DNA from 2 places in the Actinomadura sp. WAC 06369 genome. Region 1 is predicted to be linked to the other one. Evidence: riboswitches for the same ligand, from Rfam matches in the RefSeq annotation. Region 1 holds a riboswitch; the other holds the start of a gene.
What was found. A riboswitch is a leader RNA that binds a small molecule or an ion and turns the genes downstream of it on or off. The one in region 1 is predicted to bind glycine.
Positions count from the first base shown of each region.

Region 1 (4,792 bases):
TTGTTGCTCTCTCTTTCAGGAACGCTTGTAGAACGGCAGGGCGACCACGTCGACCGGTTCGGCCCGGCCGCGGACGTCCACGGCCAGCCCGGACTCCTCGACACCGGTGTCGAGGTACGCCATGGCGATCGGCTTGCCCAGTGTGGGCGACGGCGCGCCGCTCGTCACGACGCCGCACGGAGCGCCGTCGGACGTGACGACCGCATACCCCTTGCGGGGCGCGCGACGCCCCCGCGCCACCAGTCCCACGAGCCTACGGCCCGCGGGGGTCTGCGCCTGCGCCGCCAGGGCGGACTTCCCGACGAAGTCGACGGGCTTGTCCAGTTTGACGACACGGCCCAGCCCGGCTTCGAACGGGGTGGTCTCGGCCGTCAGCTCGTTGCCGTACAGCGGCATCCCCGCCTCCAGCCGGAGGCTGTCGCGGGCCGCGAGGCCGCACGGGACGACGCCGTCCGCGGCCGCGAGCTCCCGCCACAGCCGGACGGCGTCGCCCGCGTCGACAAACAGCTCGAAGCCGTCCTCGCCGGTGTAGCCGGTGCGGGCGACGAGCACGTCGATGCCGGCGACCCGGTCGGCGAGCACGGAGTAGTACGCGAGGCCGTCGAGCGGGGCGCCGGTGAAGCGCGCGAGGGTCTCCTGCGCGTTCGGGCCCTGCAGCGCGACGAGCCCGTAGGCGGCCGAGCGGTCCTCGACGGCCGCGTCGAACCCGCGCGCCCGCTCGGCGAGGGCGTCGTGGACGACGTCCGCGTTCGCGGCGTTCGCGACCACCATCCACGTCTCGTCCGCGAGCCGGTACACGATCAGGTCGTCGAGCACGCCGCCGTCGGGGGCGCAGATCATCGTGTAGCGGGCCTTGCCGACCTTCATCGGCGACAGGTTGCCGACGAGCGCGTGGTCGAGCGCCTCCCCGGCGCCCGGCCCGGAGAGGAAGATCTCCCCCATGTGGGACAGGTCGAACAGCCCCGCGCCGGTGCGGACGGCGCGGTGCTCGGCCGTCTCGCTCGCGTAGCGCAGCGGCATCAGGTACCCGGCGAAGTCGACGAGGTGCGCGCCGAGGTCCGTGTGGACGTCGTGCAGCGGCGTCGTCTTCGCGCTCGGAGTCTTCGCGTTCGGATCGGCGGACATGGGTTCGGCTCCTTCGTCACGGGCGCGACGTGGTCCATCGTCCCACTCGCGCACCGGGCGGCTCGGTGCCTCCCCCTCTGTCATCGGCGCCTGAGAGCTTCACCCGCGGCGGACGGCGGGCTTTCACCTTCGGCGGGGGACCGGGGTCCCCGCTTTCCAGAGGTCGCCTGGTCCGTGCGGTCCGTGGGCCTGAGAGGTTCCGGGGAGGATTTGCTCCTTCGGCGTCCCGGGCCGGCTGCCGGGGACTCTCCCGCACGGGATCAACGGCTTCGCGTCAGGCTAGCAGCGGCGTCGCCGGACCGACCAGCCCCGCCGCGTCCGGCGGACGGGCCCGGCGGACGGACGGGGCCGCGCCATCACGCGCGCCACCGGGGGCGCGCGGATATCGGCGGCTTCGCCAACCGGCTCGTCCATATTTGGGCGTCATACGCAAAATGACCTTCGGAATGGGCGATTCCCGGGGCATCCGGACGGCCCGCCGCATGACGTACGCTGAGTTGGTTCACGGAGATCACCCCGCCGGGCGGGGCTCGGACGACCGGAGGGGCGTGACGCATGGGCTGGCTGGCCGGCGTACTCATCCTTTTCTTCGGCCTGATGGCGTCCATCGCGCTGCACGAACTGGGGCACTTCTCCTTCGCCAAGCTGTTCAAGGTGCGCACGACCCAGTTCATGGTCGGCTTCGGCCCCACGCTGTGGTCGCGGCACAAGGGCGAGACCGAGTACGGGATCAAATGGATCCCGCTCGGCGGCTACATCCGGATGATCGGCATGCTGCCGCCCCGCAAAGGCGACAAGCCCGGCGAGATCCGGCAGATCAGCACCGGCCCGTGGCAGGGGCTGATCGAGTCGGCGCGCGGCGCGGCCCTCGAAGAGGTCCGGCCCGGTGACGAGAACCGCGTCTTCTACGCCAAGCCCTGGTGGCAGAAGCTGCTGATCATGTTCGGCGGCCCCGCGATGAACCTGCTGCTCGCGGTGGTGTTCTTCGGCATCCTGATCATGGGCCTCGGCACGTACGTGAGCAAGCCCGTCATCAACCAGGTCTCCGACTGCATCATCCCCGCGAGCCAGGCCGCGAACGTCGACACCTGCCCCGCGGGCGCCACGCCCACCCCGGCGCGGCAGGCCGGGCTCCAGTCCGGCGACCGCGTCGTCTCGTTCGGCGGCACCCGCATCGAGGACTACGAGCAGCTCCAGCTCCTGATCCGCGACTCGGCGAACAAGACCGTCCCGATGACGATCGAGCGCGACGGGCGGACGCGGCAGGTGAGCGTCCCGATCGCGCGCAACGAGCTGGCCAGCCTGGACGACCCGGACAAGGTCGTCACCGTCGGGTTCCTCGGCATCACCCCCACCCGCGAGCTCGAACGCCAGGGGCCCGGCGCCGTCGCCGAACACATGGCCGACCTCACCGGCCGCACCGTCGAGGCGCTGCTCAACATGCCGCAGAAGATGGTCGGCGTGTGGGAGGCGGCGTTCGGCGGCGAGGAGCGCGACCCGAACGGTCCGGTCGGCGTCGTCGGGGTCAGCCGGTTCGGCGGCGAGATCGCCGCGTCCGACGCGCTCACCGGACAGGAGAAGGTCTCCTACTTCGTCATGCTGCTCGGCTCGCTGAACCTCGCGGTCGGGCTGTTCAACCTCGTCCCGCTGCTCCCGCTGGACGGCGGCCACATCGCCGGCGCCCTGCTGGAGGCGCTCAAGAAGTTCTTCGCGAAGGTCTTCCGCAGGCCCGACCCCGGCTACGTGGACGTCGCCAAGGCGCTGCCCGTCACGTACGCGATGGCGATCGTGCTGATCGTCATGGGCGGCCTGCTGATCTACGCCGACCTGGTGAACCCGATCCGGCTCATGTGACGCCGCCGCCCGGCGCGTCCGGTCCGACGTCCGGCAGGTCGCCGGTCTCCAGGAACCGCTCGAGCGCCACCAGGTACGGCGCGATGTCGAGCCCCTGCGTGCGCAGCCAGGTGTCCGACCCGTACGTCCCCGCGTACCGCTCGCCGCCGTCGCAGATCAGCGTCACGACGCTGCCGCGCTCCCCGCGCGCCCGCATCTCGGTGACCAGCCGCGCCACGCCCCACATGTTCGTGCCCGTCGACCCGCCCACGCTGCGCCCGCCGACCGCGCTCGTCCACCGCATCGCCGCGATCGACGCCGCGTCCGGCACCCGGATCATCCGGTCGATCACCGTCGGCAGGAAGGACGGCTCGACGCGCGGGCGCCCGATGCCCTCGATGCGCGAACCGGATGCCGTCCGCCCCGGGTCGTGGTCCTCGAACGAGCCGTAGAACGCCGAACCCTCCGGATCGACCACCGCGAGCCGCGTCTGGAACCGCCGAAACCGGACGTAGCGGCCGATCGTCGCGGACGTCCCGCCCGTCCCGGCGCCCACCACCACCCAGGACGGCTCGGGGAACCGCTCCAGCCGGAGCTGCTCGAAGATCGACTCGGCGATGTTGTTGTTGCCGCGCCAGTCCGTCGCCCGCTCGGCGAACGTGAACTGGTCCATGAAGTGCCCGCCGCACTCGGCCGCGAGCCGCCGCGACTCGTCGTAGATCGCGCCCGGCTCGTCCACCAGGTGGCAGCGCCCGCCGTGGAACTCGATCAGCGCGATCTTCTCCGGGCTCGTCGACGCCGGCATCACCGCGACGAACGGCAGCCCCAGCAGCCGCGCGAAGTACGCCTCCGACACCGCCGTCGACCCGCTGGACGCCTCGATGATCGTCGTGTCGCGGGTGATCCACCCGTTTGCCAGCCCGTACAGGAACAGCGACCGCGCCAGCCGGTGCTTCAGCGAGCCCGTCGGATGCACCGACTCGTCCTTCAGGTACAGGTCGATGCCCCACTCGGGCGGCAGCGGGAACACGTGCAGGTGCGTGTCCGCGCTGCGGTTCGCGTCCGCCTCCACGAGCCGGATCGCCTCGGCGATCCAGGCGCGCCCGCCGGGGTCGCAGCGATCCACGGTCCCGCCCACGGTTCCCCCCCCTCGATCGTCCATGATCGGCAGGTTCCCACGATAACGGTGCAAGTCACCGGGCATCATGGAGCCCACGGGGGGCTCATGATCCAACTGTTCGAGCAACGCATCGTCGACACCGGCCGCCTGCCGCTGTTCGGCTTCTTCGTCGCGTTCATCGTCACGTTCGTCCTCACGCGGGTGAACGTCCGGCTGATCCGGGCGAACGTCCGCTGGTGGTTCCGCAACGTGAAGGCGGGCGACGTCCACATCCACCACGTCGTCTTCGGCGTCGTCCTCATGCTGGTCGGCGGCGTCGCGAGCCTCGCCGTCCCGGACGGCCGCGTCGGGTTCGATCTCGCCGCCGCGGTCGTCTTCGGCATGGGCTCGGCGCTCGTCCTCGACGAGTTCGCGCTCATCCTGCACCTCAGCGACGTCTATTGGACGGAGAAGGGCCGCGCGTCCGTCGACGCCGTGTTCGTCGCGATCGCCGTCACCGGGCTGCTGCTGCTCGGCGTCAACCCGCTCGGCGTCGAGGGCTCGCCGCTCCCGTCCGTCCCGGGCGTCCAGGTCGAGCTGATCTCCGGGTTCTACGCGGCGTCCCTCGCGGTCAACCTCGTCTTCGCCGTGATCACGCTGCTCAAGGGGAAGATCTGGACGGGCCTCATCGGCCTGTTCGTGCCCGCGCTGCTGCTCGTCGGCGCGGTCCGCGTC
Region 1 covers NZ_QHJN01000114.1:20,569-25,360, forward strand. The annotation lists gene gcvT (glycine cleavage system aminomethyltransferase GcvT) at 16-1,125, opposite strand; glycine riboswitch at 1,200-1,288, opposite strand; glycine riboswitch at 1,293-1,388, opposite strand; gene DMH08_RS26935 (M50 family metallopeptidase) at 1,681-2,979, shown strand; gene DMH08_RS26940 (PLP-dependent cysteine synthase family protein) at 2,972-4,120, opposite strand.

Region 2 (4,792 bases), on a different contig from region 1:
CTCGTACGCGAGCAGCGCCGCCTGCGTCCCCACCTCGAGCGTGCCGACCAGGCGCGGGGTGCGGGCGCCCGCCGCGGCGGCGGCGTACGCGGTGAGCGACTCCTGCTCCAGCGACCGGCGCAGCGACCGCAGCGTCCGCCCGGTCGTGGTGCGCCGCAGCCGCAGCATCCGCCACAGCCGGTACGGCAGCCCGGCGGTCTGCTGGTCGCGGTCCAGGACCCGCAGCTCCAGATGCCAGGCCCCGGTGCCCCCGCCGGACGCCGGGACCGGGTCGGCCCCGGCGGGGGAGGAGGCCAGCAGGACGCCGTAGCGGCGCGCCTCCTCGCCGCCGTCCGCGGGATCGTCGAGCCGCGCCGCCCGCCGCGGGCACAGCCCCAGCCGCTCCAGCGCCGTCACCACCGTCATGCCCGTCGGGCGCGGGTTCGGGGTGCCGACCGCGTACAGGGTGCCGTGCCCGATCGCGCGGCCGAGGAAGTACGTCGCCGCGAGCGCCGACACCGACGCGTAGGCGGCGGTCAGGCCGGTCAGCGCGGCCAGCCCGATCATGGACCAGGTGGCCGTCTGCCAGCGGATCCGCCCGGCCATCCCGACCACGCTGACGAACGCGATCACCGGGGCGATGTCGGTGTGCACGGGGGCCGTGTCGGTGCCGCCCCAGATCAGCGAGTCGAGCACGCCGCCGGGCGCGGCCTGCACGACCAGGTCGTCCAGGGTGATGGTGACGGCGAGCGCGATCATCGCGGCGAGCAGCGCGATGGCGACCCGCATGCCGTCCTTGTGGAACAGCCGCTCGACGGCGAACGCGATCGGCACGGCCAGCACGCCGAAGCTCGACGCCAGGGTGGCCAGCGCCAGCAGCAGCTGGGGCGCGTGGGCGGTGCCCTCGGCGATGTCGGTCTGGATGCCGTGCGTGGTCTGCTGCGCGAACGACACCAGCAGCATGACCGCGGCCAGCCCCGCGCAGGAGACGCCGAACCGGATCGCGTCGGACGGGCGGCGGATGCGGTCCGGCTGCGCGGGCTCGTCGACGGGCACGCCCGCGGACGCGCCCCGCCTCGGGCGCACCGCCTCGTCGTGCGTCCGCGTCACCCGTCCCCGCTCCGGCCGTCCGGCGTGCTGATCGGCGTTCCGGCGATCAGCGTTCCGGTGCTCAGTGTTCCGGTGATCAGCGTCCCAGAACCGGCCGCGCTCGGTCGAGCGGCGGACCCCCGTCCGGCCGTCGCTCCGTCCACCCGTCGCCCCTCGTCGTCCGTCCCGCCGCGTGCCCGGCGGGGCGGTCATATCGTACTGTCCGGGGTACTCGCCGGTACGGCACCGGCGCCGAGGTCACGGCGGTGGAGATCCCGTTCCGGCACCGGGACGATCGCGGGCCGCCGCGGTTGGGTAGGGTTTGTCCCGGACATGCCGTCGACCCTGTGCGGGAGAGACCTCACGCAGCCGGCGTGGGGCGCCGAAGGGGCAACCTCCCCGGAACCTCTCAGGCAAAAGGACCGCTCGGGCGAGGCACCTCTGGAAAGCAGGCGTCGATCCCGGCGGAACGGGAACGGCGGCTCACCGAAGGGGAAACCCCGCGCGCGCGGGTGAAGCTCTCAGGTGCCGATGACAGAGGGGGAGACCGGCCGTCGGCCCGCGCGCCGTCGGTGGACCTGAGCGACCGCAGCTGCCAGGAGGCTCCTCCATGACCGCCCAGTTCTTCGCCCCCGTGGCCGCGCCGCAGCATCCCCGCGCCGCGTTCGCCGACCGGCACATCGGGCCCTCCCAGGCCGACCGCGACCGGATGCTGGCCGCGATCGGCTACTCGGGCGCGGAGGCGCTGATCGACGAGGCGGTCCCCGCCGCGATCCGCACCGGCCGCCCGCTGGACCTGCCGCCCGCGCTGAGCGAGACCGCCGCGCTCGACCGGCTCCGCGAGCTCGCCGCCCGCAACACCGTCCTCACCTCCATGATCGGCCTCGGCTACCACGGGACGACCACGCCGGGCGTGATCATGCGGAACATTCTGGAGAACCCCGGCTGGTACACCGCCTACACCCCGTACCAGCCGGAGATCTCGCAGGGCCGCCTGGAGGCGCTGCTGAACTTCCAGACCGTCGTCGCCGACCTGACCGGGCTGCCGGTCGCGAACGCCTCCATGCTGGACGAGGGCACGGCCGCCGCCGAGGCGATGGCGCTCGCGCACCGCGCGTCCCGGCGCAAGGAGCCCGGGCGGTTCCTCGTGGACGCCGACGCGCTCCCGCAGACGATCGAGGTCGTCCGCACCCGCGCCGTCCCGCTCGGGATCGAGGTGGTGGTCGCCGACGTGTCCGGCGGGCTGCCCGACGGCGACTTCTTCGGCGTGCTGCTGCAGTACCCGGGCGCGTCCGGTGCCGTCCGCGACCTGGCGCCGCTGTCCGCGCGGGCCCGCGAGCGGGGCGCGACGGTCGTCGTCGCCGCCGACCTGCTCGCGCTGACGCTGCTGCGCCCGCCGGGGGAGTCGGGCGCCGACATCGCGGTCGGGTCCGCGCAGCGGTTCGGCGTCCCGTACGGCTTCGGCGGCCCGCACGCCGGGTACATGGCGGTCGCCGACGACCTGCGGCGGCAGCTGCCCGGACGGCTCGTCGGCGTGTCCGTCGACGCCGACGGGTCGCCCGCCTACCGGCTCGCCCTGCAGACCCGCGAGCAGCACATCCGCCGCGAGAAGGCCACCAGCAACATCTGCACCGCCCAGGTGCTCCTCGCGGTGATGGCGAGCATGTACGCCGTCTACCACGGCCCCGAGGGGCTCGCCGCGATCGCGCAGCGCGCGCACCGCCGGGCCGCCGAGCTCGCCGACGGGCTCCGCCGCGGCGGCGTCGAGGTCGTGCACGGCGCGTTCTTCGACACCGTCCTCGCCCGCGTCCCCGGCCGCGCCGCCGAGGTCGTCGCCGCCGCCCGCGGGCGCGGCGTCAACCTGCGGCAGGACGGACCCGACCGCGTCGGCGTCGCGTGCGACGAGACGACGCTGCCCGAGCACGTCGCCGCCGTCCTCGAGGCGTTCGGCGTCGACGCGGGCGCCGCCGGGGACGCGGACGGCGCCGCCGAGGCGCTCCCCGACGGGCTGCGGCGGGAGAGCCCCTACCTGACGCACCCCGTCTTCCACGCGCACCGCTCCGAGACCGCGATGCTGCGCTACCTGCGCCGCCTCCAGGACAAGGACATCGCCCTCGACCGGTCGATGATCCCGCTCGGCTCCTGCACGATGAAGCTGAACGCGACCGCCGAGATGGAGCCGATCACCTGGCCGGAGTTCGCGAACGTCCACCCGTTCGCGCCGCTGGACCAGGCCGCCGGGTACGTCGAGCTGATCGGGGAGCTGGAGGCGAACCTCGCCGAGATCACCGGCTACGCGAAGGTGTCGGTGCAGCCGAACGCCGGGTCGCAGGGCGAGCTGGCCGGGCTGCTCGCCATCCGCGGCTACCACGCGTCGCGCGGCGAGCGGCACCGCGACGTCTGCCTGATCCCGTCGTCCGCGCACGGCACCAACGCCGCGAGCGCCGTCATGGCGGGGATGCGCGTCGTCGTCGTGAAGTGCGACGAGGGCGGCAACGTCGCCCTGGACGACCTGCACGCCAAGATCGAGAAGCACGGCGACCGGCTCGCCGCGATCATGGTGACGTACCCGTCCACGCACGGCGTGTTCGAGGAGACGATCACCGAGGTGTGCGGGGCCGTGCACGCGGCGGGCGGCCAGGTCTACGTGGACGGCGCCAACCTCAACGCCCTCGTCGGGCTCGCCCGTCCCGGCGAGTTCGGCTCGGACGTCTCGCACCTCAACCTGCACAAGACGTTCTGCATCCCGCACGGCGGCGGCGGGCCGGGCGTCGGCCCGGTCGGCGTCCGCGAGCACCTCGCGCCGTTCCTGCCGAGCCACCCGCTGCGGCCGGAGGCCGGACCGTCCGACACCGGCGTGGGGCCCATCTCGGCGGCGCCGTGGGGCTCGGCGGGCATCCTGCCGATCTCGTGGGCGTACATCGCGATGATGGGCCCGGACGGGCTGCGCGCCGCCACCGAGGGCGCGATCATCGCCGCGAACTACCTCGCCGCGCGCCTCGCCCCGCACTACCCCATCCTCTACACGGGCCGGAACGGGCTCGTCGCGCACGAGTGCATCGCCGACCTCCGCAAGATCACCAAGGAGACCGGGATCACCGCGGAGGACGTCGCCAAGCGGCTCATCGACTACGGCTTCCACGCCCCGACCCTGTCGTTCCCGGTCGCCGGCACCCTGATGATCGAGCCGACCGAGAGCGAGGACCTCGCCGAGCTCGACCGGTTCTGCGACGCGATGATCGAGATCCGGCGGGAGATCCAGCGGGTCGCCGACGGCGGCTACGACCGCGACGACAACCCGCTGAAGAACGCGCCGCACACCGCCGCGCAGCTGATCGCCGACGGCTGGAAGCACCCCTACACCCGCGAGGAGGCCGCCTACCCGCTGCCCGCGCTGCGCGAGGGCAAGTACTGGCCGCCGGTCCGCCGCATCGACCAGGCGTACGGCGACCGCAACCTCGTGTGCTCGTGCCCGCCGCCCGAAGCGTTCGAGGACTGACCGTTCGAGGACGGACCGTTCGAGAAGCGACCGTTCGAGGACCGACCGTCCGGGGAGCGGTGGGCGACCCCCTACTTCGGTAGGTGCCGCCCCCGCTCCCGCCGCCGCTACCTTGGGGCCCGTGAACAGGGGAAACCACGGCCGGGCGGCAGCCGTCATGGTCGCCGCGACCGGCGTCCTCGCCGCGCTGACCGTGTGGAGCACGGCCCAGGGCGGCGGGGCCCG
Region 2 covers NZ_QHJN01000017.1:55,252-60,043, forward strand. The annotation lists gene DMH08_RS07525 (lysylphosphatidylglycerol synthase transmembrane domain-containing protein) at 1-1,089, opposite strand, end outside; glycine riboswitch at 1,409-1,503, shown strand; glycine riboswitch at 1,504-1,616, shown strand; gene gcvP (aminomethyl-transferring glycine dehydrogenase) at 1,679-4,567, shown strand; gene DMH08_RS07535 (sensor histidine kinase) at 4,689-4,792, shown strand, end outside.
Region 2: another riboswitch for glycine. It lies ahead of gcvP (aminomethyl-transferring glycine dehydrogenase); the one in region 1 lies ahead of gcvT (glycine cleavage system aminomethyltransferase GcvT).